DNA from 3 places in the Streptosporangium sp. NPDC002544 genome. Region 2 is predicted to be linked to each of the others. Evidence: riboswitches for the same ligand, from Rfam matches in the RefSeq annotation. Region 2 holds a riboswitch; each other region holds the start of a gene.
What was found. A riboswitch is a leader RNA that binds a small molecule or an ion and turns the genes downstream of it on or off. The one in region 2 is predicted to bind cyclic di-AMP.
Positions count from the first base shown of each region.

Region 1: linked by a shared signal. The riboswitch ahead of ABT061_RS44320 (coiled-coil domain-containing protein) and the one ahead of ABT061_RS47565 (C40 family peptidase) in region 2 are both predicted to bind cyclic di-AMP.
Region 3: linked by a shared signal. The riboswitch ahead of ABT061_RS21795 (CHAP domain-containing protein) and the one ahead of ABT061_RS47565 (C40 family peptidase) in region 2 are both predicted to bind cyclic di-AMP.

Region 1 is NZ_JBEOWJ010000050.1:23,158-33,682, reverse strand. It holds gene ABT061_RS44335 (LacI family DNA-binding transcriptional regulator) at 1-504, shown strand, start outside; gene ABT061_RS44330 (hypothetical protein) at 614-1,069, shown strand; gene ABT061_RS44325 (hypothetical protein) at 1,123-1,317, opposite strand; gene ABT061_RS44320 (coiled-coil domain-containing protein) at 1,428-2,402, opposite strand; cyclic di-AMP (ydaO/yuaA leader) riboswitch at 2,406-2,542, opposite strand; gene galT (galactose-1-phosphate uridylyltransferase) at 2,615-3,694, opposite strand; gene ABT061_RS44310 (DeoR/GlpR family DNA-binding transcription regulator) at 3,691-4,491, opposite strand; gene ABT061_RS44305 (HD domain-containing protein) at 4,578-5,174, opposite strand; gene ABT061_RS48500 (50S ribosomal protein bL37) at 5,429-5,506, shown strand; gene ABT061_RS44300 (TIGR03086 family metal-binding protein) at 5,547-6,134, opposite strand; gene ABT061_RS44295 (choice-of-anchor I family protein) at 6,320-7,864, shown strand; gene ABT061_RS44290 (ATP-binding SpoIIE family protein phosphatase) at 8,066-9,721, opposite strand; gene ABT061_RS44285 (phytoene desaturase family protein) at 9,784-10,525, opposite strand, start outside.
Region 2 is NZ_JBEOWJ010000066.1:15,726-26,250, reverse strand. It holds gene ABT061_RS47580 (glycosyltransferase family 4 protein) at 1-250, opposite strand, end outside; gene ABT061_RS47575 (M48 family metallopeptidase) at 247-1,524, opposite strand; gene ABT061_RS47570 (hypothetical protein) at 1,736-2,560, opposite strand; gene ABT061_RS47565 (C40 family peptidase) at 2,814-3,365, opposite strand; cyclic di-AMP (ydaO/yuaA leader) riboswitch at 3,448-3,607, opposite strand; gene ABT061_RS47560 (class I SAM-dependent methyltransferase) at 3,951-4,649, opposite strand; gene ABT061_RS47555 (C40 family peptidase) at 4,722-5,699, opposite strand; gene ABT061_RS47550 (hypothetical protein) at 5,851-6,483, opposite strand; gene ABT061_RS47545 (NYN domain-containing protein) at 6,547-7,809, opposite strand; gene ABT061_RS47540 (phosphotransferase family protein) at 8,048-9,157, shown strand; gene ABT061_RS47535 (DEDD exonuclease domain-containing protein) at 9,240-10,525, shown strand, end outside.
Region 3 is NZ_JBEOWJ010000013.1:214,955-225,479, forward strand. It holds gene ABT061_RS21775 (alpha-2,8-polysialyltransferase family protein) at 1-628, shown strand, start outside; gene ABT061_RS21780 (DUF6716 putative glycosyltransferase) at 1,000-2,184, opposite strand; gene ABT061_RS21785 (hypothetical protein) at 2,330-3,298, opposite strand; partial or broken gene ABT061_RS21790 (helix-turn-helix domain-containing protein) at 3,468-3,695, shown strand; cyclic di-AMP (ydaO/yuaA leader) riboswitch at 4,189-4,327, shown strand; gene ABT061_RS21795 (CHAP domain-containing protein) at 4,346-5,056, shown strand; gene ABT061_RS21800 (hypothetical protein) at 5,181-5,954, opposite strand; gene ABT061_RS21805 (branched-chain amino acid ABC transporter substrate-binding protein) at 5,976-7,121, opposite strand; gene ABT061_RS21810 (response regulator transcription factor) at 7,478-8,146, shown strand; gene ABT061_RS21815 (sensor histidine kinase) at 8,143-9,477, shown strand; gene ABT061_RS21820 (hypothetical protein) at 9,508-10,017, opposite strand.

The DNA of each region.
Region 1 (10,525 bases), on a different contig from region 2:
CATCGGCGCATCGCCTACCTCGGCGGCCCGGCCACCGCCGCCTGCAACCAGGCCCGGCTACACGGCTACCGCGCCGCCATGGAGGCCGCAGGCGCTTCGGTTCCTCCGGGTTACGTACGGGCGGGGCACTTCCGCTACCAGGAGGGTGTGACGGGCGGCGCGGCCCTGTTCGACCTGCCTGAGGTCCCCACCGCCATCTTCGCCGGCTGCGACGACATCGCGCTCGGCGTGCTGGAGGCGGCCAGGGCGCGAGGGTTGCGCGTGCCCGAGGACCTCAGCATCGTCGGCTTCGACGACACCCAGGTCGCCTGCATGGCCTCGCCCCCGCTGACCACCGTACGCCAGCCGCTGCGAGAGATGGGCGGCGTCGCCGTACGCACGGCCCTGCGCCTGGCGGCAGGCGAACGAGTCGACTCCCACCACGTCGAACTCGCCACCGAACTGGTGGTACGCGGTTCCACCGCCCCTGTTGTCCCACCCGAGGGCTCCACCGGCCGCGACTGACCCGCTTACGGCCGCCCACCGGGGGTAGCGCGTGCCCGTCTCGCCGACACGGCCGTGCGGAGGTTGTGAGTTCCGGGCCGTGTCGGACCCGATCGCTACTCTCCCGCACATGGCAGTCCCCGAGATCATCCCCATCAGCTACGAACCCGACTACCACACCGACACCATCGGCCATTGGGAGGGCGGGCAGTTCCTCGGCTCCGTCGTCGCCGCCTTCCCCGAGGGCTACACGCACACCGACGACTGGCAGGCGCACAAACGCTGGCACGCCGTCCTGCACACCTTCGACGCCGCCGGCCACCACCTCGACTCCCGCATCGAGCGCACCGGGACCGACGACAACCACCGGGCCGCCGTCGACGCAGCGCAGGAGCGGCTGAAGCAGTGGCTCGATGCCCTCCCCGGCCTCCGCTTCGGCGACATCGCCATCCGGCCCTTTCGCCGCGACGTCGACGGCGTGCTCTTCGGCCTCGTCATCGAGACCTTCGAAGGCACCGAACACGCCGAGCTCTACCCGAACAACCTCGGCTTCTACGAACCCTGGGACGGCTTGTACGACACCTGACCACCAGATCCGTAGGGAAGGGCAGATACCTCGCCAGTGGCATCTCGCCCTGCTCAGGTGGTGGTTGCGGGTCGGTGGTGTGTGATCGTGTAAGCCATCTCCGCCCTCGGACTCCAACCCGCGTCGAAGGAGTGGTAGCGGCTCTCCCACTCCGGGCTCAGGATGGCCTCCAGCACCGCCATGGACCGGCACAGGTCGCGGAGCATCGGGACACCGGGCAGCAGACGGGCCACATCATGAGCAGTCATACGCCCATCCAATCGAACGCCAGTGACTGAATCGTGCCGGGTCTCGGGGACCTCGCTGTGTCCTGAGAGGGGATTACAGCGAGATCACCGCAGTTCAGGAACCTGGCGGCTCAGTACATCGAGATGTGCGGGTGGTCGTAGTGGTTGGCGGTGATGCCGCCGCGGTTGGACATGGTTCTCCAGCCGGAGCCGTGGTTGATGCGCTGGCGCCAGATCACGTACTTCACTCCGAGCTTGGCCTTGTTCTTGATGGCCCAGGCGGCGATCTCGTCGCCGAGCCGGAGGTTGGCGGCTGAGGGCATCGTGCCGCCGGTGCTCATCATGAAGTCGCAGGCGCGGCCGAGGGGGTGCTCGCCGCCGTCGTTCGCGGACCGGTAGCAACCGACGGCGTACGGGAGGTCGAAGCGTCTCTTGACGGCCTCACGCATGATCCGGGTCCGGTCGGTGATGTTGTCGGCGCCGGTGGGGAGTTGCGGGGCCCAGCTGCCGTCGGCGCGGCGCCCGGAGCCGACGGGGGCGAGCTGGTCGAGCCTGTTCTTGATGTCCTTGATCAGATCTTCGACCTCGTCACGCTGGGTCTGCATCTCCTTGGCCTCCTCCCTGATTTCGTCGGTGAGCCTGGCGGCCGTCTCGGTCGCCCTCTTCCTACGTTCGAAGCTCTCGGCGAAGCCCTGCAGATGGGCGCTCTGCTGGGCGGTGAGCTGCTCCATCACCGCGGCTCCACCCATGTCGTCGGCGAACAGCAGCGCGGGCAGGCCTCCGATGCTGCTCTGGTAGCGGAGCTGGACTATGGAGTCGACCTGCTTCTCCGCCCTGGCGTAGAGGTCGGAGGCCCTGGCCAGGTTCTGCTTGGCGACGGCCTCGGCCTTCTGTGCCTTTTTGAGGGACTCGCGCTTGGCCGCGTATGCCTCGATCAGCCCGTCGACCTTCTTGCCGAGCTTGGCCAGCTCGGCGCGGAGCTTGGCCTCGGTCGGCTTGGGCTCCGCGCTTCCCGCGGTGGGGGCACCGAGGGTGAACGTGGCGACCAGGCTCAGACAAAGGGCCAGAGCCGCATGCCGACGGAACGTGGGGGACGGGGCCGCCACGAACTCTCCTCTCCTTCCGCCTACCGGGTTAGCTGACGGGTTCGGGCTGGAGAACGCCCTTCCACCGAAGTGGTTTCACCCCAGGTGCGGTGGTTCCCCGGCTCCCGGGCGATGCGCCTGGGATTAGGCATATCGGCTGTTGCAGCCGATGTGGGAAGGATAGTAGTGGTAAACACAGGGTCACGCGACTTCAAGACGAGACCAATTGGTGATTAGTTCGTGACAACAGAGCGCAGAAGGTGTGCTGTCTCCTCGGGCAGCACGTCGTTCACGAAGGCACCCATGGCCGACTCGGAGCCGGCGAGATATTTCAGCTTGTTCGGCGCGCGGCGGATGCTGAACAGCTCCATGTGCGTGTACGACAGGTCACGACCGGTGTTGACCGGCGCCTGGTGCCAGGCCGCGATGTAGGGCATCGGCACGCCGAACAACGCGTCGAGGCGGCGGAGCACGTCGGTGTAGAGCGGTCCGAACGCCGCGCGCTCCGCGGGCTCCAGCCCGACCAGGTCGGGGACCTGCCGGTGGGGGTAGAGGTGAACCTCCACCGGCCAGCGCGCCGCGGCCGGGACGAAGGCCGTCCAGTGCTCGTTCGAGGCCACCACCCGGACCCCGGCCTCCCGCTCCGCGGCGAGCACGTCGGCGAACAGGTTGCCGCCGGTCCGCTCCCGGTGGCGCCCGGCCGCCCCGAGGGTCAGCTTGGTGCGCGGGGTCACGTAGGGGTAGGCGTAGATCTGGCCGTGCGGGTGGGCCAGGGTGATGCCGATCTCGGCTCCCCGGTTCTCGAAACAGAACACCTGCTCCACGCCCGGCATCGCCGACAACTCCGCCGTACGGTCGATCCAGGCCTCCATGACCAGCTCCACCTGCTCGGGGGGGAGCATCGCGAACGAGGAGTCGTGCTCGGAGGTGAAACAGACCACCTCACAGCGGCCGATCCCGGGACGGACCTCGCTCAACCCGCCGACCTGCTGATAGTCGCCCAGATAGGTGGAGAACGAGGGGAACCTGTTCTCGAAGACCACCACGTCGTAGGCCGCGGAGGGGATCTCGGTGAGGTTGCCGGAGGTGGAAGGGCAGAGCGGGCACTCGCTGGCCGGAGGCAGGAAGGTGCGGCCCTGGCGGTGTCCGGCCACCGCGATCCACTCCTCGGTCAGCGGGTCGTAACGCAACTCGGAGGCGGTGGGGCGGGGCGGCAGGTCGCGTCCGTCGACCGCTCCGCGGTCGGCGTCGTCGCGGCGGTCGAAGTAGAACAGCTCCCGGCCGTCGGCCAGGTGGGTGATCGTACGCTTCATCGGCCGACGCTCTCGCTCTCCTGCTGTGGCTCTGTGATGATCAGCTCTCCCACCGAGGCGGCGAGCTCCTCGCGGGCCTCCTCGGCCAGGCCGGAGTCGGTGACCACGATGTGGGCCTGGGCCAGCTCGGCGATCGTGCTGATGCCGACCGTGCCCCACTTGGTGTGGTCGGCGAGCACCACCAGGCGGTGTGCGGAGGCGACCAGCTCGCGGTTGGTCTCGGCCTCCAGCAGGTTGGGTGTGGTGAACCCGGCTCGGGCGCTCATCCCGTGCACGCCGAGGAAGAGGGTGTCGACGTGGAGTCCCCGGATCGCCGTGACCGCGACCGGGCCGACCAGCGCGTCGGAGGGGGTGCGGACCCCGCCGGTGAGCACGACCGTGCGATCGGCCCTGGGGGAGCGGTGGAAGACGTCGGCGATCCGGATCGAGTTGGTGATCACGGTCAGCTCGGGCACGTCGGTCACGTGGTGGGCGAGCGTCCAGGTCGTGGTTCCCGCGGAGAGTGCGATGGCGGTGGCGGGCCGGACGAGCCGGGCGGCCTGCTGGGCGATCGTCTCCTTCTCCGCCTGCTGGCGCGCCGACTTGGCGGCGAAGCCCGGCTCCTCGGTCGAGCCGGACCCGGTGGCGGTGGCGCCACCGTGGACCTTCTCCACCAGCCCGCGCTCGGAGAGCACCTCAAGGTCGCGCCGGATCGTCATGTCGGACACGCCGAGCTCCCGGACGAGATCGGCGACCCTGACCCCGCCCCTGCTCCGCACCCTCTCCAGGATCGCCTGCTGCCGCTGCTGGGCGAGCATTGACTCACTCCCTTTAATTCACCAGATTCCACCAAAATACCACGGCAGGTATCGGGAAATACTGTTGAATTATGGTGGTCATCTGCTCACAGCCGCTCAAGCTCCGCCATGATGTTCGCCCGCGCCGCCTCCTCCAGATCGGCGATGTGGAAGATCGCCGCAAGATCGAGCAGCGAGCGCAGCACCGCGGCCCTGCCGGATCTGAAAGCGTCGTCGGGCACGAAGGCGTACTCCTCGCGCACGGCGGTCGCGTAGGCGGCGTAGACCTCCGGCGACGCGCCCAGGATCGCCAGGTCCGCGTCGGACAGCACGGCCCCGTCCGCGTCGCCCGGTGCGGGGGCGTGTGTGACGGTCAGCCTGACCAGCCGGGCGACCGTGGCCACCGCCTCGGGGGAGAGCCCCATCTCCGGCAGCGCGCGCTCGGCCAGGATGGCGCTCCGCTCCTCGTTGTCGCCGCGCCGCGGGTCGTAGACGGCGTCGTGGAACCAGGCCGCCAGCCGTACCAGGTCCGGGTGCTCGGCATGAGAGGCCAGGGTGTCGATGTGGGCGAGCACGGCCTCCAGGTGGGTGGTGGTGTGATACCTGCGGTGCGGCTCGTCGTACCGGGTGATCAGTTCACGGCCGAGGGGTTCGGCCTCGGGGCCGGACAGGGACAGCCAGCGGGCCATCAGCTTCTCGCGCATGAGGGCGAGCCTAGAACCTGGCCGGAGGGGAGGACCCTCAGGTGCGGGAGGCGCTGATCGTCAAGGTTGGGGCAACGCACCCACCGGAGCGGGGCGGATCGCGGTTCGGGCCTTGTGCGCCGGGCGTCGCAGGAGGAACGTGAAGGTCTGAACCGGTGACATCGAGTCCCGTACGGGTCCGGAATCACGGGTCCGGAATCACGGAGGCCGGCACTCGCGGGACCTGGAAGGACCTCAGGGAAGGGGTGGTCGGCATGGCCAGAAGATCGCGTAAGGGCAAGGCCCGCAAGAAGCACAAGGCCAACCACGGCAAGCGGCCGACCGCTCGCTAGCCGTACTGATCACAGAGCCCGAGTCCACGGGGACTGGCGGTCACGCGCGGCGGCCCCAGGAGGCCAGCAGCCGGGTCTGCGCGTCGGTGTCGGAGGGCACCTTCCGGTGCTCTCCGGCCTGGTGCTCCCCGACGGCCGCGGTCTGCCGGTAGCCGGGTTCCGCGTCGGCGAACCAGGTGGCGCAGGCCGCGACCAACTCCGGGTCGAGCCGCTCGTCGGCGCCGATGGCGCGGGCCAGGTCCCAGGTGTGGATGAGGGCGTCGGCGAACAGTTCGGTGATGTACTCCCGGCCGGGCACGTCGCCGAAGGGCAGGTGGACGACGCGGTCGAGGACCCGGTGATCGATCGCCGCCTGGATGGCGGGCACGGCCGAGGTGTCGAACGCCTTGATGGGGTCGTCGCCGAGCAGGTCGCCCTCGAAGGCGTCGCCGATCTCCGCGTGGGTCCGCCCGGCCAGCAACTCGGGAGCCCACAGGCTCTCGCCGACCACGTGGTTGACGAGGGAGCGCACGTCCCAGTCGACGCACGGTGTCGGATTCTCCCACTGGTCGGGGCCGATCCGGTGGACGAGAGCGCCGAAGTCGTCCAGCGCGCGACGGTAAGCCTCGGGTACGTCGATGGTCATCATGCCCTCCCGATGCCCTCCCGGGTTCTCTCCCGGCCCTCATCTTGACCGTAACCCCTGGCCCGCCAGTAGTCATCGCGTCAATGGACATGACCGGCACGTCCGGGAGCGCATCCGACCGGACGGCTTCATCTCCCGGTCATCTCGGCGTCAGGGAAGAGTCACGGTATGTCGTGAGGATCTCTCCTATGCGCACCACGACCTTCACCCGAGCGGCCGTCGCCGCGGCCACCGGCCTGATCCTGCTGCCCGCGGCCGTGGCCCCGGCCTCCGCCGAATCCGGCCCCCGAGGCATCGAACTGACCTTCCTCGGCCGCTACACCACCGGCACCGTCGCCGCCGGCGCCTCGGAGATCACCGCGTACGACGCCAAGACCCGCCGGGTGTTCGTCGTGAACGCGCAGGCCGGCACCGTTGACGTGCTCGACATCCGCGACCCGCGCAAGCCTCGCAAGGTCGCCACCCTGGCCACCCCCGGGGCCAACAGCGTCGCGGTACGCGACGGTCTGGTCGCCGTCGCCCAGCAGGCCGCGGTCAAGACCGACCCGGGCACCGTCGCCTTCTTCGACGCCCGGAGCGGGAAGAAGCTCAAGCAGGTGACCGTCGGCGCGCTGCCCGACATGGTGACCTTCACCCCCGACGGGCACCGGGTGGTCGTGGCCAACGAGGGCGAGCCGTCCTCCTACTGCGAGGGGGAGAAGGTCGACCCCGAGGGCTCGGTGAGCGTTGTCGATCTGAAGCGCTGGACGGTGCGGACCGCGGGGTTCCAGAAGTTCGACGCCGAGCGGCTGCGGGCCAAGGGGGTGCGGATCACCGGTCCCGGGGCGACCGCCGCCCAGGACCTGGAACCCGAGTACGTCACGGTCGACGGTGACACCGCCTACGTCACCCTCCAGGAGAACAACGCGCTCGCGATCGTCGACCTGAAGCGGGTGGAGGTCCGCGACGTCGTCCCGCTGGGCCTGAAGGACTGGTCGAAGAGCGGTTTCGACGCCTCGGACAGGGACGGGAAGATCGACATCAGGCCCAGGCCGGTGAAGGGCCTCTACCAGCCCGACGGGATCGCGCACTTCCGCGACCGCGGGCGCACCTACCTGGTCACCGCGAACGAGGGCGACGGGCGCGACTGGGGCTGCCACGCCGACGAGGTCAGGGTGAAGTCGCTGAACCTCGCGATGCCCGACGCGGAGAACCTCAAGAAGGACGGCGAACTCGGCCGGCTGAACGTGGCCGTCGACTCGCCCAGGGACGCGAGCGGCGCCTACACCGAGTTGCACGCGTTCGGCGCCCGTTCGATCTCGATCAGGTCCGCCTCCGGAGAGCTCGTCTGGGACTCCGGCGACGAGCTGGAGCGGCTCGTCGCCAAGGAGCTGCCCGAGGCATTCAACGCCGACAACGAGGCGAACGACTCCTTCGACAGCCGCAGCGACAACAAGGGCCCCGAGCCCGAGGGGGTCACGGTCGGTGAGGTGCGCGGCCGCACCTACGCCTTCGCCGGGCTGGAGCGGGTCGGCGGGATCGTCGCCTACGACATCGACGATCCCCGGGCGCCGAGCCTGGCCGGATACCTCAACACCCGCGACTTCGCCGGCTCGGTCGCGGACGGCACCGCCGGGGACGTAGGCCCCGAGGGCGTGCTGTTCGTCTCCGCCTCCGACAGCCCGACCCGCCACGCGCTCCTGGTGGTGGGCAACGAGGTCAGCGGCACCACCGCGATCTACGAGGTTCGCTGAGCCGCGCGGCCACGAAGGCACGCCGCACACCAACCGGCCTGTTCCCACGCCGAGCACGTCGACGGCACGGGAACAGGCCGGTGACGTTTCCGGTCCGACCAGACGACCGTGGGGCGCGGGCAGGACCGGGAGTGATCCCGGCACCGTGCGGCGAAGCGGCGATCCCCCCGAAGCCGTACACGCGGCAGGGCGGAGAGAATGTCAACGCAGCCGCTGCTCGATCCAGACGATCTTGCCCTTCGGGGTGAGGCGGGAGCCCCAGCGGTGGGCGAGCCAGTTGATGAGGTGCAGGCCGCGACCGGTGTCGCTGGTGGTGGACGCCTCCCGCATCACCGGCTCGGACGCGGAGCTGTCGGACACCTCGCAGACCAGCGTGGGCCCGCGCAGCAGGCGTAGCTCGACCTCGCCCTGGCCGTGCTCGACCGCGTTGGCGACCAGCTCGCTGACCATCAGCTCGGTGTTGTCGCACAGGGAGTCGAGTCCCCAGCCTCCGAGTGTGGCCCGGACGAAGCGGCGGGCCTGGGCGGCGGAGCGGCGGTCGGCGGGCAGCGACGTCTCGACGAACTCCTTCTCCGTCAGCTCGGACACCCTGGCCAGCAGCAGGGCGATGTCGTCGCGCTCGTGCCCCGGCCGCTGGGCGCCGATCGTGAGGTCGCAGACCTCCTCCAGGTCCTGGTCCTGGCCGGAGAGCAGGCCGCGCAGCGCGCTGATGCCCTCCTCGATGTCCCGGTCGCGGCTCTCCACCAGGCCGTCGGTGTAGAAGGCGAGCACGCTGCCGTCGGGAAGCGTGAACTCCCGCATCTCGGCGGGCTCGTTGCCGATGCCCAGGGGCAGTCCCGGCGGCAGCTCCAGCAGCTCGGTCTCGCCGCCCGGTCGCACCAGAATCGGCGGAACGTGACCCGCGCAGGCTATCGCGCACCGCCGCGTGACCGGATCGTAGGTGGCGTACACGCACGTGGCGATCTGGCTGGCGTCCAGGTCCTGGCTCATCAGGTTGAGCCGGAACAGCACGTCGGCCGGGCTCAGGTCCAGGCTGGCCAGCGTGCGGGCGGCCGTGCGGAGCTGGCCCATGGTGGCGGCGGCCCTGATGCCGTGCCCCATCACGTCACCGACGACGAGGGCGACCCGGCAGCCGGGCAGTGGGATCACGTCGTACCAGTCGCCGCCCACCCCGACCAGATCGCTGGCGGGCAGGTAGCGGGAGGCGATCGTCAGGCCCAGCGGCTGGGTGAGGTCGACGGGCAGCAGGCTGCTCTGCAGGGTCAGCGCGGTACGGCGCTCACGGTTGTAGAGCCTGGAGTTGTCGAGGCACACCCCGGTCCTGGCCGCCAGTTCCTCGGCCAGGTTGACGTCCTGCTCGTCGAAGGGCTGGCTGGTGGGACGGCGGGTGAAGATGACGAAACCGAGTACCCGGCCGCGCGCCTTCAGCGGTACCACCAGGAACGAGCTGTCCTCCAGCACCTTCGACACCGAGTCACGCTTCCAGAACCGCCCGATCTCCTCGGCGGTCCGGCGCCCCAGGCGGGGGTAGAGGATCGGGTTGCCGGTGGCCATGCACCGGGCGTAGGGGGTCCACGACTCGTAGACGGCCACCTCGTCCACCGGGAAGGCGATGGCGTACATGCCGGGGGCGGGATCGGCCACGCCGACCGCGATCCGCCGCACCAGCGCCGAGCCGTCGGTGGTCTGCTGGGGGAACTCCCCCTCGGTCACCAGCCGGTCCTGCACCAGGATGCCGGCCGCGTCCGCGAAACGCGGCACGGCGACGTCCATGAGTTCCCTGCCGGTCTCGAACATGTCCAATGTGCTGCCGATGCGTTTGCTGGCCGCGTTGAGCAGGGACAGCTGCTCGTGCATGGATGCGGGACTGCCCATCCTGAACCCTGGCGTCGCTGGATCTTTGGTGACGAAACGGGACTTCACTCGCTCCACCGGGGTGCGGGAACCGGCGTCCACCAGGTTGCCAGTTCGAGATCTTCTGCGATGGCGTTGGCGCCGTTGTATCCGGGGGCCGCGGAGACCGAGCCGCCGGGGTGGCTGCTGGCGCCACAGAGGTAGAGGCCGTCGATGGGGGTGCGGTACCGGCCCATCTCGGGGACCGGCCGGTTGCCGCCCAGCTGGGACGGCTCGTAGGCTCCCACGTGGTGGCTGCCTCGCACCATGTTGATGCAGTGCCGCTCGATGTCGAGCGGTGAGAAGACCCGCTTGCCGAGGACGGCGCCTCCCGCGAGGTTGGGGGCGTACTCGGCCCACTCGGCGAGCAGCCGCTCACCGACCTCCTCGCGCCGATGGTCCCAGTTCGCCGCGTCGCCACCGAGGTCGTACGGAGCCCATGGCCACCAGAAGGCCACGTGTTTACCGTCCGGCGCGTACGAGGAGTCGAACAGCGAGGGGCATGCGCCGTTGCCGGCCAGCCGGTCGGGCAGCTGTCCCTGATGGATCTGGTCGAAGGTGCGGCCGAGCTGCTCGCTGTCGTCGGCGCCGAGCACGACGAGGAAGGCCCGGTCCACGTCGGGCTCGAACTCGGCGGCCCGGTAGCGCGGCGCCTCGTCGAGCGCCAGGTGGAGGGTGACGAGGCTGTGCCCGGCCCACTTGTAGTCCTCGACCTTGGCCGCGATCTCCGGGCCGAAGTTCTCCGGGCCCGCCAGCCGGACGGTCTGC
Region 2 (10,525 bases):
TCTCGCAGCCGAACTCGGCGATCAGTGCGGCCGCCCGGCGGGCGACGGCGGGGGTGGGCAGCATCAGCGAGGTGGGGTGCCGCACCACGGGGTAGGGCTGCCGCAGGTCGAAGTCCTCGCTGCCGGGCCACTGGGGGGCGTAGACGACGACCGAGCCGGGCGGGCGGCGGGCGATGAGACCGTACACGAACGACTGGATCCCCCCGGCGCGGGGCGGGAAGTCGTTCGTGACCACCAGCGTGCGCCTCATGGCTCGGAGAGACCGTTCAGCCGGGCCCAGGAGCGCGCCAGCGCGATACGCTGCGGCGCGCTGGGATGCGAGGCGTAGAGCACGTACTCCACGAGGTCGGGCGACAGATCCGAGATGTTGGTGACCGCCAGCCGTTTCTGCATGGCGGCGAACGTCGCCGGATCCCTGGTCAGGTCCAGCGCGTGGACGTCCGCACGGGCCTCGATATGCCGGCTCACCAGGTTCTGTGCCGGTCCTGACAGCACCGTGGCCAGGCTGAGCAACCCCATGACCAGGCCCACCGCCCTCGGATCGCCGATGGAGGAGATCCCCGCGCGGCGCCGCACGACCCCCGCCGAGGTCACCACGTAGAGCAGGCACGCCCCGAACGCCGCGCCCAGAGCTCCGACGAGCGTACCGGAGAGCACGTCGCCCGCCTTGGCGTGACCGAGCTCGTGCGCGACCACCAGCTCGACCTCGTCGGCGGGCGCCCGGAGCAACGTGTCGTAGACGACGATCCTGCGGGTCGCGCCGAATCCGGAGACGTAGGCATTGAGCGCGGTGGTCCGCCGGGAGGCGTCGGCGACGAGCACGTCCTCCACCGGCACGCCGTCCCTGGCGGCCATGGCGAGCAGGTCGTCGCGGAGTTGTCCGGCCTCCATCGGCCTGAAGTCGTTGAAGATCGGCTCGATGAGCACCGGATAGGCGAAGGAGGCCGCCACCGTCAGCGCGAACGCGCCGGCCGCCGCCGGGATCCACCAGCGCCGGTAGCGCCGCGCCAGCGCGACCACCGCCAGAACCATGATCGCGGTCAGCGCGGTGCCGACACCGATGCTCTTGATCCGGTCGACGGTCCAGGTCGGCCAGGTCTGGGTGGACAGCCCGAAGTCGCGCAGGTAGGTCTCCGACCACATCCCCAGCGGCCAGCGCAGCATCGCGACGGCCACCGACAGCGCCAGCACGCCGAGCAGCGCCCGCAACCACCACGGCCCCCGCAGCCGGCCGACGAGCCGCGCGCCCAGCGGGGTGCCCACCAGCACCCCCGCCACCACCAGCGTCAGGCCGAGGGAGAGGTAACCCGGTACGCTGACCAGCTTGTCGAACGCCTCGGACCTGGCGATCTGCTCGGCCGTGAAGTCGCGGGCCGGATCGGGGACGACCGCCGGGGCCCCCTCGGGCAGCGCCCGCCAGGGCGTGGTGAACGCCACGACCGCCAGCGTGACCACCCCCAGCGCGGCCAGCGCCCACCCCGCCGGCCGCACGCCCGAGGGCGCGTCCGTCGTACTCAGCGTCATCAAACACCTCCAGCGTGGAGCCCGAACCCGGGGCCCCGTCCTTTGGATCTTCTGCCTGCCGCGGTCGGCCGGACGGCGCCTCGCCGAGTCGTCACCGGTCACCGCGGCACGCCGCGGCTCCCTCCCGTGCCTTGCGAGGCACCCGCCGACCACTCCTCGCCACGGCGAGATCCGCCAGGTGAGCCCTGGACCGGGAAAGGACACAAGGATGTCAGGCGAGTTCCTTTCCGAGGTAGTCACGCCACGCCACGGTGAGTTGGGCAGGCGACAGGCCGAGCGTGCCGGCGACATCGCCGCCGTAGAGCCTCACCAGAGCCTTCTCGCCGAAGCGCTCCGCGATGAACCGGCAGGCGAGCCAGGCCTCCTCGTACGCCTGCGCGAGCCGCGGGGCGCCGGGGGCGAAGTCGGCGGGACCGGGGAGACGGGCGGGCAGGACTCCGGCGCGCACCTCGGCGGCCAGTTCGGCGGCGGCCGTCCGCACCGGGATCCCGGCATCGCGGTAGCCCACGTAGTCGGCGAAGCCCTCCGACAGCCACATCGGCACCCGGCCGCCACGGGTCGCGCCGGTGGCCACGTGCACGAGCTCGTGCGTGATCACCACGTCCCCGCCGGTCGTGCTGAGCCTCGCGTAGCCCGAGGGCAGGACGATCACCCGGTCCGCGGTCGCCATCGCGGCCAGGCCCCGGGTGCTCTCCGCTCCGGCGAGTGCCGCGGCCTCGGTGTCGGTGGCGGGGAACAGGATCACCGCTCGGACCGGCCCCCAGATCGCCGCGACCGCGCGGCGGGCCCGGTCGGCCCTGGCGGCCAGGTCCCGCAGGACGGCGGGCGCGACGTCGTGGCCGATCACGAGGGAGTGCTCGCCCCGGACGACGACGGCGGCACCGGGCCACAGGTCGCGAAGGCCGACGGGGAGTTCTCCGGCGCGGTGGAGAGGGCCGGCTCCGGCCAGGAGAGGTCCCGTCCCGGCCAACGGGCCCACGCTCATCAGCGCCAGCATCCCGGCGAGCACGGTGCGGCGCCCCTTCGGGACGGACATAACGATGTGATGCTAGCGGAACGCGGGCCGGCGCTCCGGCCTTCGGGCCGGGGGTGAAGGCCCGCGCGGGAGTGCCCGCCGGGGCGCGAGCGTGCCCTGACCTGCCGTGTTCTGCCGCCGGAGCGGAACGTGATCCGGTGGCGCGGATCCGCGCCGGCCCAGGCCGCCGGCCACGCGCTCGCGGCCTTCGCCGGAAACGGAGCGGCCCCGTCCCCGCACATGTGAGGAACGGGGCCGGCGCCCCTGCCCGGGCTCAGGCTCCGGGCCGGACCGCTCCGGCGAAGGAGGACCTGTAGTACCCCTCCAGCTTCACGATCCGGACCGTCTTGCCACTGCTCGGCGAGTGGACCATCCGGCCCTTGCCGACGTACATGCCGACGTGGCCCTTTCCACTGAAGAACATCAGGTCACCGGGGCGCAGGTGGCTCCACGAGACCTTCTTCCTGATCGCCCGGTACTGGCTGTGCGTGATCCGGGGGATGGACACGCCCGCCTTGCGCCAGGCGTATTTGACGAGCCCCGAGCAGTCGAACGCGCCGGGACCGGAGGCACCCCACCGGTACGGATCGCCGACCTGCTTCTTGGCCGTCGAGACGGCCTTGCGAGCCCGAACCTTCTGCAGGGCCGCCCTGCTCATCTTGGTCTTGACCTTGGTACCGGCCTTGGCCTTGTGCACGGTTCTCTTCGTGCTCTCGGCCTGCTCGGAGACTCCGGCCGCGGTGTTGACCAGGATCTCAGGGGTGCTGTCCGTCGTCGCCCTGGCCGCCGTCGGCCCCAGGGTGACCGCTCCGGCTGAGGCGGTCAAGGTGAGGGCGATGCCGCCGAGGGAAAGGCGGAAAAGGCGCGACAGACGGGTGTTACACGGGGTGGTAGACAGGATTTCTCCTTGGTGCTTCCACTGATGCCTACCGGGTTAGCTGACGGGTTCGGGCTTGGAAGATGCCCTACGGCGCAAATGCGCTGATTCACCCCTGGCCACGCTGTGTCGGGCCTTTTGGGTCCCCGGTTCCATGCCTCCTGGCTGCATAGATTCGGCGGGCCGCCGCGATGAGGTCCGTCCCCGGCAGGGGAACGGCGGCCGGTTGGATTTCTATAGGGACACCGGCCCGAAGACCGACATTCACCGCGACGGCATGGCTTGCACGTCGCGAGGCCAGAAGTTACCCCGATCTCCAACCTTCGGCAAAGCATTCGCCAAACAAGAAGATCAATAAGTCTTCGTGATCTTCCTGTTACCCCTGCTTAATGGCCATTTATGCCATTGAGATATGACTCTCGTCACACTCCCGGAATGACGCTCGACAAATCGCGATTTCTGTAATGTTCATCACATTTGCCATAATTCACGGTTGAAGCCGCGAGGGTGCCCTCTCCCGCCGCGGAGCACGGGTCAGCGCCGGACGCACGTGTAGGCGCCGTAGATCGATTCCCTGAAGTCCGCCTCGACGATCTCGAACCCGGCGGCGTCGAACATCGGCTCGAGAAGCCACCGGAAGGTGCTGTACTCGGTGCGCAGATGCTCGGCGTAGTCCTCGCGGGTGTAACCCAGCGCGGGATCGTCGGCCGCGCCGTCGAGCCAGCGGCCGAGCACGGCGTCGGCCTCGGCCGGCCGGAAATCGAAGATCAGGTCGCGCAGGCGCAGGACGCCCCCCGGCCGTAGGATCCGCGCGATGCGGTCGAGTGCGACCGCCTTCCAGAAGTCGGGGAGCTGATGGAGGGCGTGACGGGTGTAGACCGCGTCCGCGGGTGGCCCGGCGTGCTCGTAGGAGAGAAAGCCCGCCCGCACGCATTCGAGGTTGGCCAGGCCGTCCTCGGCGGCCCGGACGGTCAGGAAGTCGTGCATCGCCGGGGAGACGTCGACCGCCACCACGCGCCGGAACCGCCGCGCCGCGGCCAGCGCGAACTGCCCCGTCCCCGCGCCGAGTTCCACGACCGTCGCCGTCTCCCCCAGGCCGCGCCCGGCGAGCGCGGCGAGGTCCTCCCCCGGATCGGGCCTGCCCTGCTTGCGGTCGAACCCGGCGACGAACGCGGCGTCGAGGTGCTCGGGACCGGCATGGGCGAGTTCGTCGAGCATCCATGAAGTGATCATGTTCCGATGCTGGCAGCGCCACCGCGCGCGACGCACCCGGTTTTCCGGCCGCCGGGACCCGCGCACCGCGCGTCAGGGGCGGACGGCTCCGACGAGGCGACGGCCGTAGGCCGAGAGCGGGACGACCTTGACGACGTCGCCGGTCTGCGGGGCGTGCACGATCTGCCCGTTGCCCGCGTACATGCTGACGTGGCCCAGGCCCTCACTGAAGATGAGGTCGCCCGGCTGGAGGTCGTTCAGCGAGACCTTGCGGCTGGTGCCCCAGCTCCACTGCTCCCAGGTGGTACGGGGGAGGCTGACCCCTCCGCTGCGCCAGGAGGCCTGGACCAGGCCCGAGCAGTCCCAGCCGCCAGGCCCCGTGCCGCCGTACTGGTAGGGCTTGCCGACCTGCGCGAAGGCGAACTGCAGGGCGGCGCGGGCGTTGCCCGAGGCGGGGCCGCTGTACTGGATCCCGGTGCTCTCGGGGTTGCCCGTCTTGAAAACGTTGAGTTCGCGCAGGATCTTCGTCTGAGCCCTGACCATCTTGTCGGCCTTGGCCTTCTCCTTGGCCAGCTCGTCGCGCGTCTCGTCGGCCTCGCTCAGCGCGCCCTTGGCCAGGTTCCTGTTGAGCCGCAGCGCCTTGGTGGCCTCGTCGAAGGCACTCAGCGACTGGGCCCGGGAGGCCGACATCTGGTCGACCGAGGCCAGGCCGCTCAGCAGCGCGCCGGGGTCGGCCTGGTAGATCATGCCTTCCCAGCTGTTGACCGCGCCGAACTGGTAGGTGCTGACCGCCATCGCGACGAGCTCCTTGCGCAGCCCGGCGACCTGCTCGCTCTGCCGGGCGAGCTCGCTGTTCAGCGTCACGTACTTCTTCTTGGCCCGCTTCCACTTCTCCGAGGCCTGGTTGTACTTCTCGACGATCTGGTCGGCCTGCTCGTTGAGCTTCTCCAGCTTCTTCTTGGCCTGGGCGAGTGTCGGCTTCGGCTCCGCGGAGGCCCCGCTCACCGGCACCATCAGCAGCGCGAGGGCGAGCCCGGCCGCCACCGGTATCCGAATGAGTCCAACCGGCATACCCGCCACGGCCACGTCAACGCCTCCAGACTGCACAGACCTGCGGCGAATAGTACAGAACAAGTAAGGTTTAGATCACCTTTTCCCGTGTTTAGCCCTATAGCTGCAGGTAGCAGTCCAGGTCTCCCTGGGTGGCCCCCGAATCGCCCGGTCAGCAGGCGGCGATGTCGCAGATCTTCGCGGTCATCTTCCTGGCGTCGCTCAGCTGCCTGGTCCAGTCGCTCTTCGCCGGCTTGGAGTACTCGCCGCCCCAGAGGTAGACCAGGACCGCGTTGCCCTTCCTGACCAGCACGCTGCGGTCACCGCCCACGCCGGCCTTCTTGCCGTAGTAGACCTGCCCGGAGACCTTCAGCGCCTCGTCTCCGAGCCCGGTCAGGCGCGAGGAGACGTAGCGGTAGGTGGAGCCCGCGTTGGTGTTGGAACCACAGGTGGTCAGGGCGGAGCGCAGCTGGGCCACGGCTCCGGCGGCGGCGGCCTTCGAGCGGTACAGGATCACCTGCTCGACCTTCAGGAAGTCCGGGACACCGGTGAAGGTCACCGTCCGCGCGGCCGTCCTGCCGGTCGCGGCCGGCGCGGCCCTGTCACACGGGTCGACGGCCAGCCGGGCCTTCACCGAGTTGCTGACCGTCCAGTTGGTCTCGGGGTTGTCGTCCTTCTTCGCGGCGTCCTTCTCGTACAGCAGGAAGCCCTTGGGAATGCCGGCCGCCGCAGCCGCGGCGGCCGGTGTGGCAACGGTCGCCCCGATGGCCAGAACGGCGACGGCGAGCGTTATGATCTTCTTCATCGAGTGCCCCTGGGGAGATCGAAATACCTTCCGGTGGTTCGATGCGCCATCACCGGGAAAGGTTCACGCCCGCCCCAGACGTCTGAGAAGAAGCAGCGAGGGAACCGGCCGGGCGCCCATCCTGCGGACCGACTCGGCCACCTCCCGATCCGAGGAGACCACCGCGACCGCGCGTCCCGTGGGCTCGGCGCGGACCAGCTGGCGGATCAGGTCGTCGGCGATCTGCCCGGGGGCGCTGAACATCACCCGTACCCCCCTGGGTGCCGACACCGGGACCGGCCCGTTCAACTCGGCGCCGTCGAAAACGCAGGTCAGCTCGGTGCGGGTCTGCGCGTAGAGCGCGCCGAGGCCGGTGAGGAGGCGATTGCGCTGGTCGGCGAGGGTGAACGTACCGTAACCGGTCTTGGTCACGTTGTAGCCGTCGACGATCAGGTGGATCTGCGGCAGCGCGAGCAGCTGGTCGAGCAGGGCGGGGTCGTCGTCGGCGAGCGCCCGCGCGGGAACCGCCTGAACCCCCTGCCTGCCCGGCGCCACCGAGGCCACCGAGTCGGCGGGACGGTGGATGCCGGAGGGCAGGGCGAGCTCCCTGCGGAGCCCCGCGGCGGCGTCCTGCAGGGCGTCGAGCAGCATGCGGACCTTGGTGTCCTCCACGCTGCGGCCCTCACGGGCCGCCCTGCGCGTCGACTCCAGCTGACGCTCGGCGTCGGCCAGCCGCTCGCGCAGACGGCGCAGCTCGCTCTCCACGCTGCTCCCCGCCGAGACCGCGGCGGCCTTCGCCTCCTCCGCCGCCTCCCAGGCGTCGGCGGCACGCGCCTCGGCCGCCCTGGCCCGCTCCCGGGCCTCGTGCAGCCTGCGGCGCAGGTCGGAGACCTCCGAGCGCGAGGCCTTGAGCTGCTCGCGCAGCCGTTCGGACTCCTCCTTGGCAGCGCTCTTCTGGGCGGCCAACTGCTCACGCAGCCGGGAGAGCGTCTGCTCCTGCGCGGAGCCCTCGGCGACGGCGGCCGACCGCTCCAGGTCCTCGCGGGCCGTCTCCACCATGGCCGCCCAGCCGGGCGGCCGGGTCAGGTAGGCGGCGGCGGCCACCATGACGGGCTCGGCGGCCGGCGGGACCGCCCCCTCGGCGAGACTCGCGACCAGCTCCGGCCAGCCCGCGGTCAGCGTCTCCGCGACCAGCTCGCGGAACTTCTTGTCGGTCTCCAGTTGCGCGGCGATGGGCGCGCCACCCAGCCTGGCGCGTTTGCGGGGGTCGAATTTGGCGATCCCCTTCAGCGGCGGCGGCACCGAGGCGGCGGGCATGGAGCCGAGGATCTGGGACGCCAGTTCCACGACGTGTAAGCGAACCTGCTCGGGTAACGGACGAGACAGGCCCTCTCCGGCTGAACTCATCACGGCCCCTACTCGGATCGGTCTTCACGTCAAGGGTACGGCTAGCGCACCCTGACCCCGACCTGACCGTAAGGCGGACGGCGGCCGACCCGGCCGTGAACTCTTTATGGACAAGCGCTTGCTCTTAGGTTACGACTGTGCGGATCGCCTTGTGACGCACGCCACCCGGGAGAGCGCGATGGATCAGCAGCGCCGGCAAGCCGAGGATATGCGGACATCCACCCGCGACCTCGATGAGTTACACGAACGGATGCGCTCGTGGCTCTCCGGCAGGGTGGGATCTCCCGTCACGCTCTCCCGGCTGTCGGCGCCCTCGGGCAACGGTATGTCCAGCGAGACCCTGCTCTTCGACGCCTCCTGGACGGCGGCGGAGGGCAGGCGGGAGGTCGGCTGCGTCGCCCGGATGGCCCCGGCGAGCGAGGCCGTACCGGTCTTCCCGAGCTACGACCTCGGCAGGCAGTTCGAGGTCATGCGGATGGTCAGGGAGCGCGCCGGCGTCCTCGCGCCCCGGACCCTGTGGTACGAGCCCGACCCCGCACCGATGGGCACCCCATTCTTCGTGATGGAGCGGCTCACCGGCGACGTGCCGCCGGACGTCCTGCCCTACACCTTCGAGGGCTGGCTGCTGGACGCCTCCCCCGCCGACCGGACACGGCTGCAGCGGCAGAGCGTCGAGATCCTGGCCAGACTGCACGACGCCCCGTTCACCGCGGCGGAGCTGCGCCCGCTGGAGATCGCGGGGACGGGCGAGTCCGCGCTGCGCAGGCACGTCGACGACCAGCGGTCCTACTACGAGTGGGCACACGGCTCGATGCGCATCCCGCTGCTGGAGCGGGCGTTCGACTGGCTGCGGGAGCACTGGCCGAACGATCCGGGACCCGACGTGCTGAGCTGGGGCGACGCCCGCATCGGGAACGTGATGTACCGCGACTTCACCCCGGTGGCGGTGCTGGACTGGGAGATGGCCACGATCGCCCCCCGCGAGCTGGACATCGCCTGGATGATCTTCCTGCACCGGTTCTTCCAGGAGATCGCCGAGGTCATGGAACTGCCCGGCCTACCCGACTTCATGCGACGCGAGGACGTATGCGAGACGTATCACGAAATAACGGGATACAAGCCACGCGACATGGAGTTCTACGAGATGTACGCCGCGCTCAGGCACGGCGTCATCATGGCCCGCGTCTGGCACCGCCGCATCCACTTCGGCGAGCAGCCCATGCCGGACGACCCCGACGACCTGGTGCTGCACCGGGCCACCCTCGAACGGATGCTGGACGGGAGCTAGCGGACCACGGGTGTTCCGGGCGTCCGGCGCCGAAAGAACCCGGTGCGGTGAATGTCGGTCGGGGCTTCTATGGTCGTGAATCGTGAACTACGCCGTGCAGGGAACACTCGACGAGCTGGGCACCCCGCTCAGCCAGATCACCTTCGTCGTGTTCGACCTGGAGACCACCGGCGTCTCGGCGGGCGAGCACGCGATCACCGAGATCGGCGCGGTCAAGGTCAGGGGCGGTGAGGTGCTCGGTGAGTTCGGCACCCTGGTCGACCCCGGTTCACCGATCCCGCCGTTCATCTCGGTGCTGACCGGCATCACCGACGGCATGGTCGTGGCGGCGCCGCGGATCGAGTCGGTGCTGCCGTCCTTCCTGGAGTTCGCCGCGGGCTCCACCCTGGTGGCGCACAACGCCGGGTTCGACCTGGGGTTCATCAGGGCGGCCTGCGCGGCGCACGGGTATCCGCCGCCCGCCCACCAGGTGGTCGACACCGTCGAGTTGGCCCGCAAGCTGCTGACCCGCGACGAGGCGCCCAACTGCAAGCTGTCCACGCTGGCCGCGATCTTCAGCCACACCGAGCCCTGCCACCGGGCGCTCGCCGACGCGCGGGCCACGGTCGACGTGCTGCACGCCCTGCTGGAGCGGGCGGGCTCCTTCGGGGTGCAGACGCTGGAGGAGCTCAAGGGCTTCGTCCGCGCGCCCACCCCCGAGCAGCGCCGCAAGCGGCACCTGGCCGACTCGGTGCCGACGGGACCTGGCGTCTACGTCTTCGAGGACTCCGGCGGCGACCCGCTCTACGTCGGTAAGAGCACCAACCTGCGCAACCGCGTGCGCGGTTACTTCACCGCGAGCGAGACCCGGCCCCGCGTCCGCGAGATGATCGGCATCGCCGCGCGGGTCAGATCCATCGCCTGCGCGACCCCGCTGGAGGCGGAGGTCAGGGAACTCAGGCTGATCGGCTCGGCCAAGCCCCGCTACAACCGCAGGTCGCGCCACCCGGAGAAGATGTTCTGGCTCAAGCTGACCGACGAGCTCTTCCCCCGTCTGTCGGTGGTCCGCGAGGTCAAGGACGACGAGGCGTCCTACCTGGGCCCGTTCACCAGCACCCGCGCCGCCGAGGACGCCCGCACCGCGTTGCACGAGACCATCCCGCTGCGGCAGTGCACCGAGCGGATCACGCTACGTACCAGGCGCTCCGCCTGCGCGCTCGCCGAGATCGGCAGGTGCGGCGCACCGTGCGAGGGGCGTGAGAGCCCCGACGAGTACGCGGTGCACGTCGTGGCGGCGCGCCGGGCGCTGGAACTGGACGCGGCCGGGGTCTTCTCCGCCATGGAGGCCAGGATGGAGCGCCTGGCCCTCGACCAGCGCTACGAGGAGGC
Region 3 (10,525 bases), on a different contig from region 2:
GGGGTTTTCGCGCGTGCTGTTCAAACCGCACCCGGCCGCCGGGCGGCGGCACGCCCAGCGGCTGCGCGAGACGGCCGCCGAGCTGGGCGTCGAGCTGGACGTGGTGGCGGAGAGCGTCCCGGCGGAGTCGTGCTTCGCCACCCTCGGGCCCGAGCTCGTGGTCGGCTGCTTCTCCACCGCTCTGATCACCGCCGGGCGGTACTTCGGGCTCCCGGTGGCGACGGTGGGCGGCAAGCTGATCCTGGAGCGGCTCTCCCCGTACGAGAACAGCAACCGGATCCCGGCGACCATCACCGACGCCCTGCTGCCCCGCCTGTCGACGGACGGTTCGCTGTGGGAGCCCCCGCCGGTGGACGTCTCCGCCCTGGTGGGCGCGGTCGGCTACTGCATGCGGAGCGAGGCGTATCCGGGGCTGCGCGAGCAGGCCGCGGCCTATCTCCAGGCCTGCGGCCCCGACCGCTACTTCAAGCACCGGCGGCTCGCCGCCCTGGACCTGATCGCCACCTCAGCCACCACCGCATCGGCCGGCGCATCGGCCACCGCTCCGGCCGGCGCCCCGGTCGCCGCCCCCCAGGAGCGGAGCCCCCTGGGCAGGCTCCGCAGCCGCCTGTCGAGAACCTTTCCCTGAGCCGGACGGCCACAGCGGCACGGCACGGGCGGGAAACGGCGGATCGCCCCGCGTCCCCGTGCCGCGCCGTCTCCTCCGGTCCGGAGGCGAGGCGCGAGTGCCGGCCCGGCGCCCTGAGTTGACGCGCTCTTCGGCATGAGTACCGCGTGTGCGGTACCTCTGCGGCTTCCTGCCTCGTCGACCCGCGCCACCGGGGTGGCCTTATCGGGTCTCCACAGGCTTGCGAACCCTTCCTGCTCCGTTCCCGCTCATCCAGCGGTATCTGACGCGGTCACGCCGGCATGCGCTGATTCGCCGTTAACGGCGAATCAGCGTTCCCTGCCCCGCCACGACGGAACGGTTATCAACCCTCCGGCCTGAGGGGCAAAGCGCTACGGACGACTCAGGTAGCGGCGCATCCGGCGCTTGGCGCGGTAGCCGATGCGCAGCACGTTCGGCGGGACCTCCACGCGCATCCGGGCGCGACGGCGGGCGGCGGCGTACTCGGGGCCGTCGAGCAGGGACTTGGCGGGAACGAGGCGTCCCGAGCGTGCCTGCCCGACCAGGGAGACCATCCGCGAGACCCAGTCGCTCTCGTCACCGGGATGGAAGTAGTTGTCCCTGCACCAGCCGTCGTCCGGGTCCAGGAAGCGCCCCGCGGAAAGATCGTCGAGGGTGCCGAGCAGGCCACTGTCCTCGAAGACCAGGTTGATCATCTCGGCGCCCACCCCGAAGTCCGACAGCACCAGCAGGGGCACCTTCTGGGCGATCGCCTCCAGCGCGGCGGTCGAGCTGACGGTGACGAACCCGGCCGCGTGGGCCAGGTGCTCGTGCATGGGCCCCGCCGCGAAGCGCACGGCCCCGGCGCGCACCCTGCCCTCCTCCACGAGCGACTGCCACAGGCGCTGGTAGTGGTGGCGCTCATTGTGGGTCTGCCGCTCGCCGTCCAGGGCACGGAGCTTGACGACGACGTCCAGATCCGGCCGCCGCCCGGCCAGTTCGGCCAGGGCCAGCAGGATGCTCTCGCGCTCCTGTCTCCGCTTGGGCACCTTGGCCTGGGTGGCGAACACCACCCGGTCCCGCGGCCCGATGCGGGCGACCTCCTCCTGGCCTCGCAGAAACGGCAGCCGGGCCAGCCCCACCTGGCCGCCCCCGCCCAGCTCGCGGCCCATCGCCGAGAACTCCTCGACCTCCCGCCCGCTGTGCAGCACGAACAGCTCGCATCCGCTACGGAACAGCCAGGCCTTCTCGGTGGCGGGGACGGAGATGCCGGGCAGGCCCGAGACGAACACCGGCCGTGGCCGCAACCCGGCCAGCACCTCGCCGACCAGCACGTCCACCACGGGCCCTGTGCAGGCGGCGAGCACCACGTCGGGCCCGAGCCGCTCGGCGGCCCGGCGCAGCGCGCGGGCCGAGAGCACCGGCGGATCCGCCGCCGAGCCCGCGACCGCGGCACTGATCTGCGCCGGGGACGGGGTGATGGGGGTGCGGATGACCGCCAGTTCCCTCGTGCATCCCGAGGGCAGGTCCCGCAGCAGGCAGGCCGCCCACTTCAGGTAGGAGTCAGAGTCGGCCACGGCCAGGACCTTCAACGAGAACCTCCAACGGGGATCCCCCGCTTCATATCCGATTTCACATGGGCGGACCCGGCGCGGCTCGCATCCCGGGGCGGCACGCCACCGGCCTCCGGCCGCGGGGTCACGAGGTCACGAGGTCACGAGGTCATGCCCCGGTGGCTCCCGTGTCGTGATGGGCGAACATCGACAGGTGGGAGCGGAGCGAGGGGGCCGCCTCCACCGTCCACCACTCGTCCGGGACGTCCACCGTCTCGACCGGGACGCCCCTGGCCGAGAGCAGGACCCGCAGGGAGGTGACCGCGGTGGACGGCAGGCTCAGTACCCGCTGCCCGGCGGCCAGCCCGCGCAGGGTCATCTCGGCGGGGATCCCGCCACCGTAGACGGTGATCCCGGGCTGCTCCCCGACCTTGGCGAGATCGTGGGGGTCCTCCCTGCGGTGCGGGAAGTAGGCCACCGGCCCGGCCGAGCCGAGAGCGGCCAGCCAGCCGAGGTAGTGGTCGCGGTGGATCAGGCCGTTGCGGACCAGCGAGGTGCCGAGGACGACCGTGAGCTCCTTGGGACGGGGCACGCGCAGCGGCTGCGACCGCAGCCAGGCGAAGTCGTGGGTGATCAGCTCGGCCCCTCTCGCCCGTACGGCCTTCGCCAGGTCCGCGGGAACGGGCAGCGCTGTGAAGATCGACAGCCGACCCGAGCGGGCCGCGGCGCGCAACCTGAGTCCGGCCGCCGCGCCGAGGGCGGTTCTGAGCCGTCCCGCCTTCCCCCGGGCCCTCAGCAGGGGCGTACCCGCGTGGCCGACGAGCAACTCCAGGAGCCTGATGGTGGCCAGCCCGTCGTCGACGATCACGATACGGCCGGGGCGCCCGGTGAGCCAGCGGAACTGGACCTTGCCGGAGAAGGCGTCGCCCACCGCCCAGGTCACGCCCCGGCGCGGCCTGGGCATGTCCGGCCGCGCGGCGGTGAGCTCCAGGCCCGGCGGCAGGGTGAGGCGCCCGAGCTCGCGCCCGGTGACGGCCAGGGGGCGGAGCCTCGCCCTGGGCACGAGGTGGCTGCGGGCACCGAGCAGCCCCGCGTGGTGGGCCTCCACGGCGCAGAGCATCTGCAGCGGGGATTCCACCCAGGCGATGGCCGAACCCTGATCCCGCGCGTGGTCTCGACCGTCCTCCACGCCGGGTGATGACCCGTTCACGACTGACCCAAGCTAACCCGGTGGCCTTAAGCGCCGGGGAACCACGGATGAACAGCCGCCCACGCGTGCTTGCGCGCGATCTTTCCTCGACGCGACGGCCGCTCTGCTGTCCGAGGTCGGATACGACCGGATGTCCATCGACCAGATCGCCAGGCGGGCCAGCGCGAGCAAGGTCACGATCTACCGTCGCTGGGCGGGCAAGGAGGCGCTGGTGTGGTACCGGCTGCTCTTCACCGGCAAGCCACTGGATCGGGAGTTCGTCGAGGACACGGTCGACCGGTTCCTGCTCCCGCTGTTCCGCTCCTGGTCCGGCCAGGAGAGCTGAGGCCCGCCCTGCCGCCGGAGGGCCCCTGGGCCGCCGAACCTTGTTCGGGCCTTCCGGGGGAGGAGGACGCATCCGCTCCACACTTTTTACCATCGAATATTTGTTGCAAAGAGTTAAGGCCTGACACCCTTACCGGCGAGCCTCCCGATCACGCCATACCACCCCGGGTCAGGCGATCCACCGGCGGATACCACACGGCTGGATCGCCGAGGAAACAGGGGATCCCGCCCGCGACGGGGCCGCGACCCCGCCCGCCGCGACCGGCCGGAGGACGGGCGTGACCCGCCCCCTTCCCAGGCCAAGCGACCCCCCGCCGTACCCCCGCGACTTGGACGTATCACCAAGTCAGGGCAATGTGTCCTACTTGTAATCGTCTGTCCGAGTGACGTACGTTCGTCCTGTTCATGGCAAATGTCTGGGTCTGTATAGATCTAAGCATTGCCGTCACATTGCCCGACCGTGTTCCACCTGGGCGGAACCCCTCCGCCCGCGGTGAGCACGGCCGCCGAATCCGCGAAGTCTGCGGAACCGGGGAACCACGTTCCTGGGGTGAATCAGCGCGTTCTCGCGCCGTAGGGCACTTCCCAGCCCGAACCCGTCAGCTAACCCGGTAGGCGGCATGGAAGCGAAGCAAGGAGTCGAACCCCGGTATGACCAAGCACCGCCTCACCCCCACCTTCAGCGCCCCCCGCGTGGCGAGCGCCCTCCTGGGCGCCTGCGTCGTCCTGGCGACCGGCTCCGTGGGCTCCGCAGCCCTGGCCGACAGCCACACCGCTCTGAACCCGCCCGCCGAGACGAAGGTCTCCGAGGTCTCGCAGCACAGGCCCGCGAGAACCCCGCTCGAGATCGCGGCCGAGAGGCTGCCCAAGGTCTCCGCCGCGCAGGTCCTGGACCTCGCCTCCAAGCAGATCGGCGTCCGTGAGAACTCCCAGGGCGGCGGGACCAAGTTCCACTCGTGGTACATGTCCTCCCCGCGCGCCAAGGAGACCGTCGCCCGTGACGGCGGCAGCATCCAGGGCTACGCCAACGCCCCCTGGTGCGCGATGTTCGTCTCCTGGGTCGGTGAGATGGCCGGCATCCGGCCCACGATGGGCTGGGACGCCTACACCGTCACCCACGCCAAGTGGTTCAAGAACAACCATCACTGGGGCACCACCCCCACTCCCGGCGCCGTCGTCTACTTCGACTGGGCCGGCGGCAAGAGCCTCGACGGCATCGACCACGTCGGCTTCGTGAAGAAGGACAACGGAGACGGCACGATCACCACGATCGAGGGCAACACCGGCAACGGCAACGTCGAGCAGCGCATCCGGCCCGTCTCCCAGGTCGTCGGCTACGGCTACCCCGTCTACTCCGGCTGATCCACACCCGCCGCCCGCGCCATCCCCCATGGGGCGGGCACCCGGCACCCCCGCCGGTGAACGCGGGCCGATCCGCACTCGCCCAGGGGCGCCGCTCGCTCGAGCGGCGCCCCTGACGGCGATTTCATGGCCAGAGCCCGACGCCGGTACCGGCGGCACCGGCGGGACGGCCACCGCGCACCCACATGGTCGCCGCGCCTCCCGCTCCCGCTTCCGCGAGCAGCCAGTGCACCTCACCCCGATGGTAGAGGGCTACCGCCGGGGCGCCCTGGACATTGTCCACGATCGGGGTGAGGCCGAGACACCTGGCGGCGGCTGCCATCATCTCGGCCATCGTGGACGTGCCGGTGCGCAGGTAGACCATGTTGTGGCTGGGACCGAGCCCGGCGACGAGAATGCCCATGCGCCACAGGGCGACGGCCGCGTCGGCGTCGGTGGCGGTGCCCGGGACGCTCGGGTCGAACTGCCGCCGGGCGTCGCGCCACGCGTTGGTCAACGCCCGCAGGACCCTACGGTGTAGCGTTCTGGGCACCTCGACGCGCATGACCGGCGACCGCTTGAAGCCGGTGTCGCCGGCGTCGGCCTGGGTGACGATGGCCCAGGCCAGCCCTGACAGCAGCCGGGCGATCCGTGCCGCCACCGCCCCGCTGCGCGTCTCCACGACGGGAAGATGACGCGACGCTGTGGCGTGTGTCCCTCCGCCGGTGTTCCCGGGTCCGGCGGAGCGCAGATGTTGCCAGGCGAGCGCCGCCTCCAGCATGCCGTACCCGCCGATCGGAGCCTCCGCGAGGGCGCGGTGGACGGTGCCGCTCGCGCAGTCGAGGCGTCCGGCAGACGGTGACCTCGGGGACGACGCGGTCGGACCGGGGATTCGATAGGCGATCGGGGGGCTTGTCATGATTTCTGATCTCCTGTGCGGTCAGTTTCCGGGGATCGGCCTGTCGTCGGCGACGATCCGGCCGCCGCGGACGCGATAGGCCCACACCGTGACCGAGGAGCCGGCAAGCTCGCCGTCGCCGTTGAATTGGATCTTCGTAGTGATACCGGCGCCGGAGTAGCCGTCGACGAACTCCTCCATGTCAGAGCGTCGCGTCCGGCCGGCGTCGATGCCCCGCAGGAAGACGGTGGCGGCGTCGTAGGCCTCCGCGCTGTAGGTGCCCGGGTCGTGGTCGAAACGGATCCGGTAGCGCCGGGCGAACCCGGGATCCTTCTCCGGCGGCCGGCACGGGCAGGTGAGAACTGCGCCCTCGGCGGCCTCGGCCCCCGCCGTGCGGACGAACCCGTCGTCCTTGACCGCGTCGCCCGAGACGAAGACGGCGCTCACGCCCGCGTCGCGCAGCTCGCGCAGGAGCCGGCCGGCCTGGGTGTAGTAACCGCCGAAGAAGACCACGTCGGGGGCGGCCGATTCGACCTCGGAGACCGCGCCGCGGAAGTCGACCGAATTCGGCTGAACCGAGGCGCTCTGCACCACCAGCGAGCCGAGCTCCTTCATGACCAGCTCACTGAGGCCGCGCCCGTAGGGGCTCATGTCGTCGATGACGAACACCTTCCGCGCGAGCAGCCTCTCCCTGATGTACCGGCCGACCGCCGGTCCCTGCGCGGCGTCGCTGCCCAGGATGCGATGGAAGGTCGATCGCCCCCAGCGGCTGAGGCCGGGGTCGGTGGCCGCCGGGGTGATGGTGCTGACCCCGCCCTGGTTCAGGATCGGGTTGGCGGCCTGCGACTCGCCGGAGAACGCCGGCCCGACGACACCGATGATCGCGGGGTCGGCGACGACCTGCTGAGCGAGTTCGGGCGCCTGCTTCGGATCCCCCTGGGTGTCGAAGTCGACGAGCCCGACGGGGCAGGCCGGATTCCGGGCGTTGTGCTGTTCGACGGCGAGCAGCGCGCCTTCGCGCATGTTGCGCCCGAGGTTCATGGACTCGCCGGTGAGTGGCCCGAAGAAGGCGATACGCAGGCCGCAGCGCCCCTGATCCGAGACGCGCCCCCCGATGTCGGCGCACCCCGGCACGGCCGCCAGCAGCGCCGCCGCGGCGAAGGCGGCCAACCGGCGGGCGCTGCGCATCGATCGCCTCCAGGCGCTTAGGCCGTCCAGCCGCCGCCTGGCGGATGCCTCAGCGTACGGGGGCGTCCCACACCGCGGGCGCCCGACATGAATTCTGCGATGATGATCATGAGGATTCGATGAAGATCCGGTGAAGGGGGAGAAGTACCACGGAAACGGGAACCGATCCGATCTCCGGAGGAGAGATTCGTCAGGAGCCTTCATGCGAGTTCCGCGATGCCCTGTGATCACACGCGGTGACCGGGCGGGTGAACGCCCGGACGCCCCCGGCCCGCTCCGCACGCGGCTGGTTGAACTCTCCTGACAGGTCGCCACCCTCGTCTTGAACTCCCCCGGCGGATCGCTACCCTCGTCCCATGCGTGTGATCGTCGTCGAGGATGATCCCGACGTGCGGGGTGCCGTCGTCTCCGGGCTGCGTTCGGCCGGCTTCGCCGTCGACGAGGCGGCCAACTGGAGCCAGGCCGACCTCAGCATGAGCGTCAACGACTACGACTGCCTGATCCTCGACCGGATGCTCCCGGAAGGCGACTCGGCCGACGAGCTCCACCGGCGCCGTCAGGCCGGCATGGCCATACCAGCGATCATGCTGACCGCGCTCGACGACATCAGCGACCGGGTGGCAGGCCTGGAGGCCGGCGCCGACGACTATCTGACCAAGCCGTTCTCCACCGACGAACTGGTCTTGCGGGTGCGCGCCCTGTGCCGGCGCCGCACCACGATGGTCCCGCCGGTCCTGCGCGTCGGCGACGTCACGCTCGACGTGGCCCGCCGGGAGGTCCGCCGCGCCGGGGTGCTGCAAACCCTCACGCCCAAGGAGTTCGCGGTCCTTGAGATCCTGATGACCCACCAACCGGCTGTCGTCACCCGTACCGAGCTCATCGAGCACTGCTGGGACGAGCGGGCCGACCCGGCGTCCAATGTGGTGGACGTCGTCGTCAACCAGCTGAGACGCAAGCTCGGTGAGCCTGCCGTGATCTTCACGATGCGGGGTACCGGTTACCGGGCCGGGCCCGTGCGGCTGTGAACCCGCTACGTCTCCGCGGCCCCGATCCCGGCGGCAGGGGTCAGAAGGGGACCCAGCCGACACATCTGCAGACGACCGGGCGCCTCAACGGGCTTCGGGTCCGCCTGGCCCTGCTGCTGACAGCCCTCAATGTGATGGGTCTGGCCGGTATGGGAACCGTCGCGATGGTCGTCGACCAGCAGCAGCGCGACGGTCTCGTCCGGGCGGAGCTGGAGCGCACCGCCCGGACCGCGAAAGCCCTGCTGTACTACGAGTCCGGCGCGCTGCGGCTGGACCGCCTCTTCGCCGATCCGGCGTCGAAGGGCCCGACCGCGGTGCACGTGTACGAAGGTACCCGCACCGACGTCCGCCTCGTCTTCGCGTATCCGTCGAGCCTGCCGGTGATCGCGCCAGAGGTTCTGCGCGGCCTCGCCCGGCCCGTCTGGCAGGGGCGCGGCGAACTCGCCGCGACCGTCACCAGCGTGGGGCGTCGTTCACGGTTGCTCGCGGTCCCGTTCTCGCACGCCGTCACCGGAGCGGTGTCGGGCACCATCGTGGTCGCAGTCGATCTTGAGCCCGTTCAGCGGGCCCATCGGCGGCTGGGGTGGATCCTGTTCACCGGAGGAGCGGTGTTCACACTCCTGGCCGGCTTCGGCGGGCATCTGCTGGCCCGGCGGGGCACCCAGCCGGCTGTCGAGGCGCTGGGCCAGCAGGAGCGGTTCGTCGCCGACGCGGCGCATGAGCTGCGCACCCCTCTGACGGTCATCCGGGCACTGTCGGAGGCCGCGATCAAGGATCCCGGCCGGCAGTCTCAGGCGTTGCAGCAGGTTTTGCGCTCCACCGAACGGCTTGCCGACTCGGTTGAGGCGCTGCTCATGCGGGCGCGTCTCGTCGCCGGGCTGAGAGAGCTCCAGCGGCAGCCGTTCCGCCTCGACCAGCTGGCCGAGGAGGTGGTGACCGAGACCGTGCAGCCGCCGCACACGGCGGCGGTGTCGGTCTCGCCCACGGTGGCGAGCGGTGACCCGACCCTGGTCCGCATCGCCATCCGCAATCTGGTCCACAACGCCGTCCGGCATGGCCGGACCGGTGCCGAACCCGCGACGATCACCCTCGTCGTCACCGACGGCACGGTTGTGATCAAGGATGCCGGTCCGGGTCCCGGTCCGGGTCCGGACGGCCGCCCGGCGCAGCGTTTCCGGAGCGACGCGGCGGACGGCACCGGCCTGGGTCTGACCATCGCACAATGGGTGGCGGAGCTGCACGGTGGGGCACTGCGGCTTCATCCGGCGCCCGGAGGGGGCACTGCCGCGATCATGACCCTGCCCGACGAGCCGCCGCCTGACAGGCGATGACGCTCGCCGCGGCGCCGTGGCGAGGCAGCGTCAGGGAGTGGAGCGGCCGGCTCTGGCTCCGGCGGGTGAGATGGCGAACCAGCCGTTTCGGCCATGCCCGCCGGTGTCGCCGGGCATGCGATCACCGCTGTAACCGTACAGCGGCCACCCCGAGAGGGTGAGCTGCTCGGTGCCGTCGGGCCTGACGACCCTGCCGATCTTTCCCCGGTCTATGCCGACGATCCGCAGCCTCCCGATGTCGCTGACCGGCATCGGGCGCCAGATCTCGGCGCACTCGCCGACGCAGGCCGAACGTGACGGGCTCGCGTCGTCGGCGTCACTGCGGTAGAGGACGTATCCCTGGACGTCGATGACGATGAGGCCGCCGAGCCGCTGCGAGTTGACAGCGAACAGGCCGGGGCCGGGCGCGGCGCTGGGGTCCGACACTCTGGTCAGCTCCGTGTCGGGCCGGAGCGCTCCGCCGTCAGCGGCGCAGCCCGCCACCATCAGGGCGGCGACGGGTCCCGCCAGGAGCGCCGCCCACCGTGAACGTCGACTCATGGGCACAGTTTGCCTGGACAGCCCGCCGGATGCCTCCCCGCCGCCGGGGGTACTCGATGAGATCTTCCTTGTCGGAGACCTTTCGGCGGCTGACGACTCGCTTACCCGGCCGTTTCGCCGCCTGGAGTGGGTGACAATCACACGGCTCCCTCGCGGGAGGTGTCACCGAGCGCCGGACACGGTGATCCGGGCGAGGGCGACACCATCAACGATCATGGATGGCGTGACGACCCGACCGGCCACGGTCGGATCTCGGTGAACAACGATGCCGGGGGGCCGGGGGATGGAAACCCCCTCGCGCGTCCACCCGCCACCATGTCTCTCGATCGCGAACGTGCGGCACGCATCGAGTGTGGCATCTCAGGCATGTTTCAACGTATTGGATAAGCCTAACGGGTTTCGCCGAACACCGGACCGGGGCGGAGGCTCGCCGGGGAGCGGCGGGCAGCCCGCCGCTCCCCGGCGAGCCTCGGCACGGACACGAAATGCCCCGACTGTATGTCCGTGA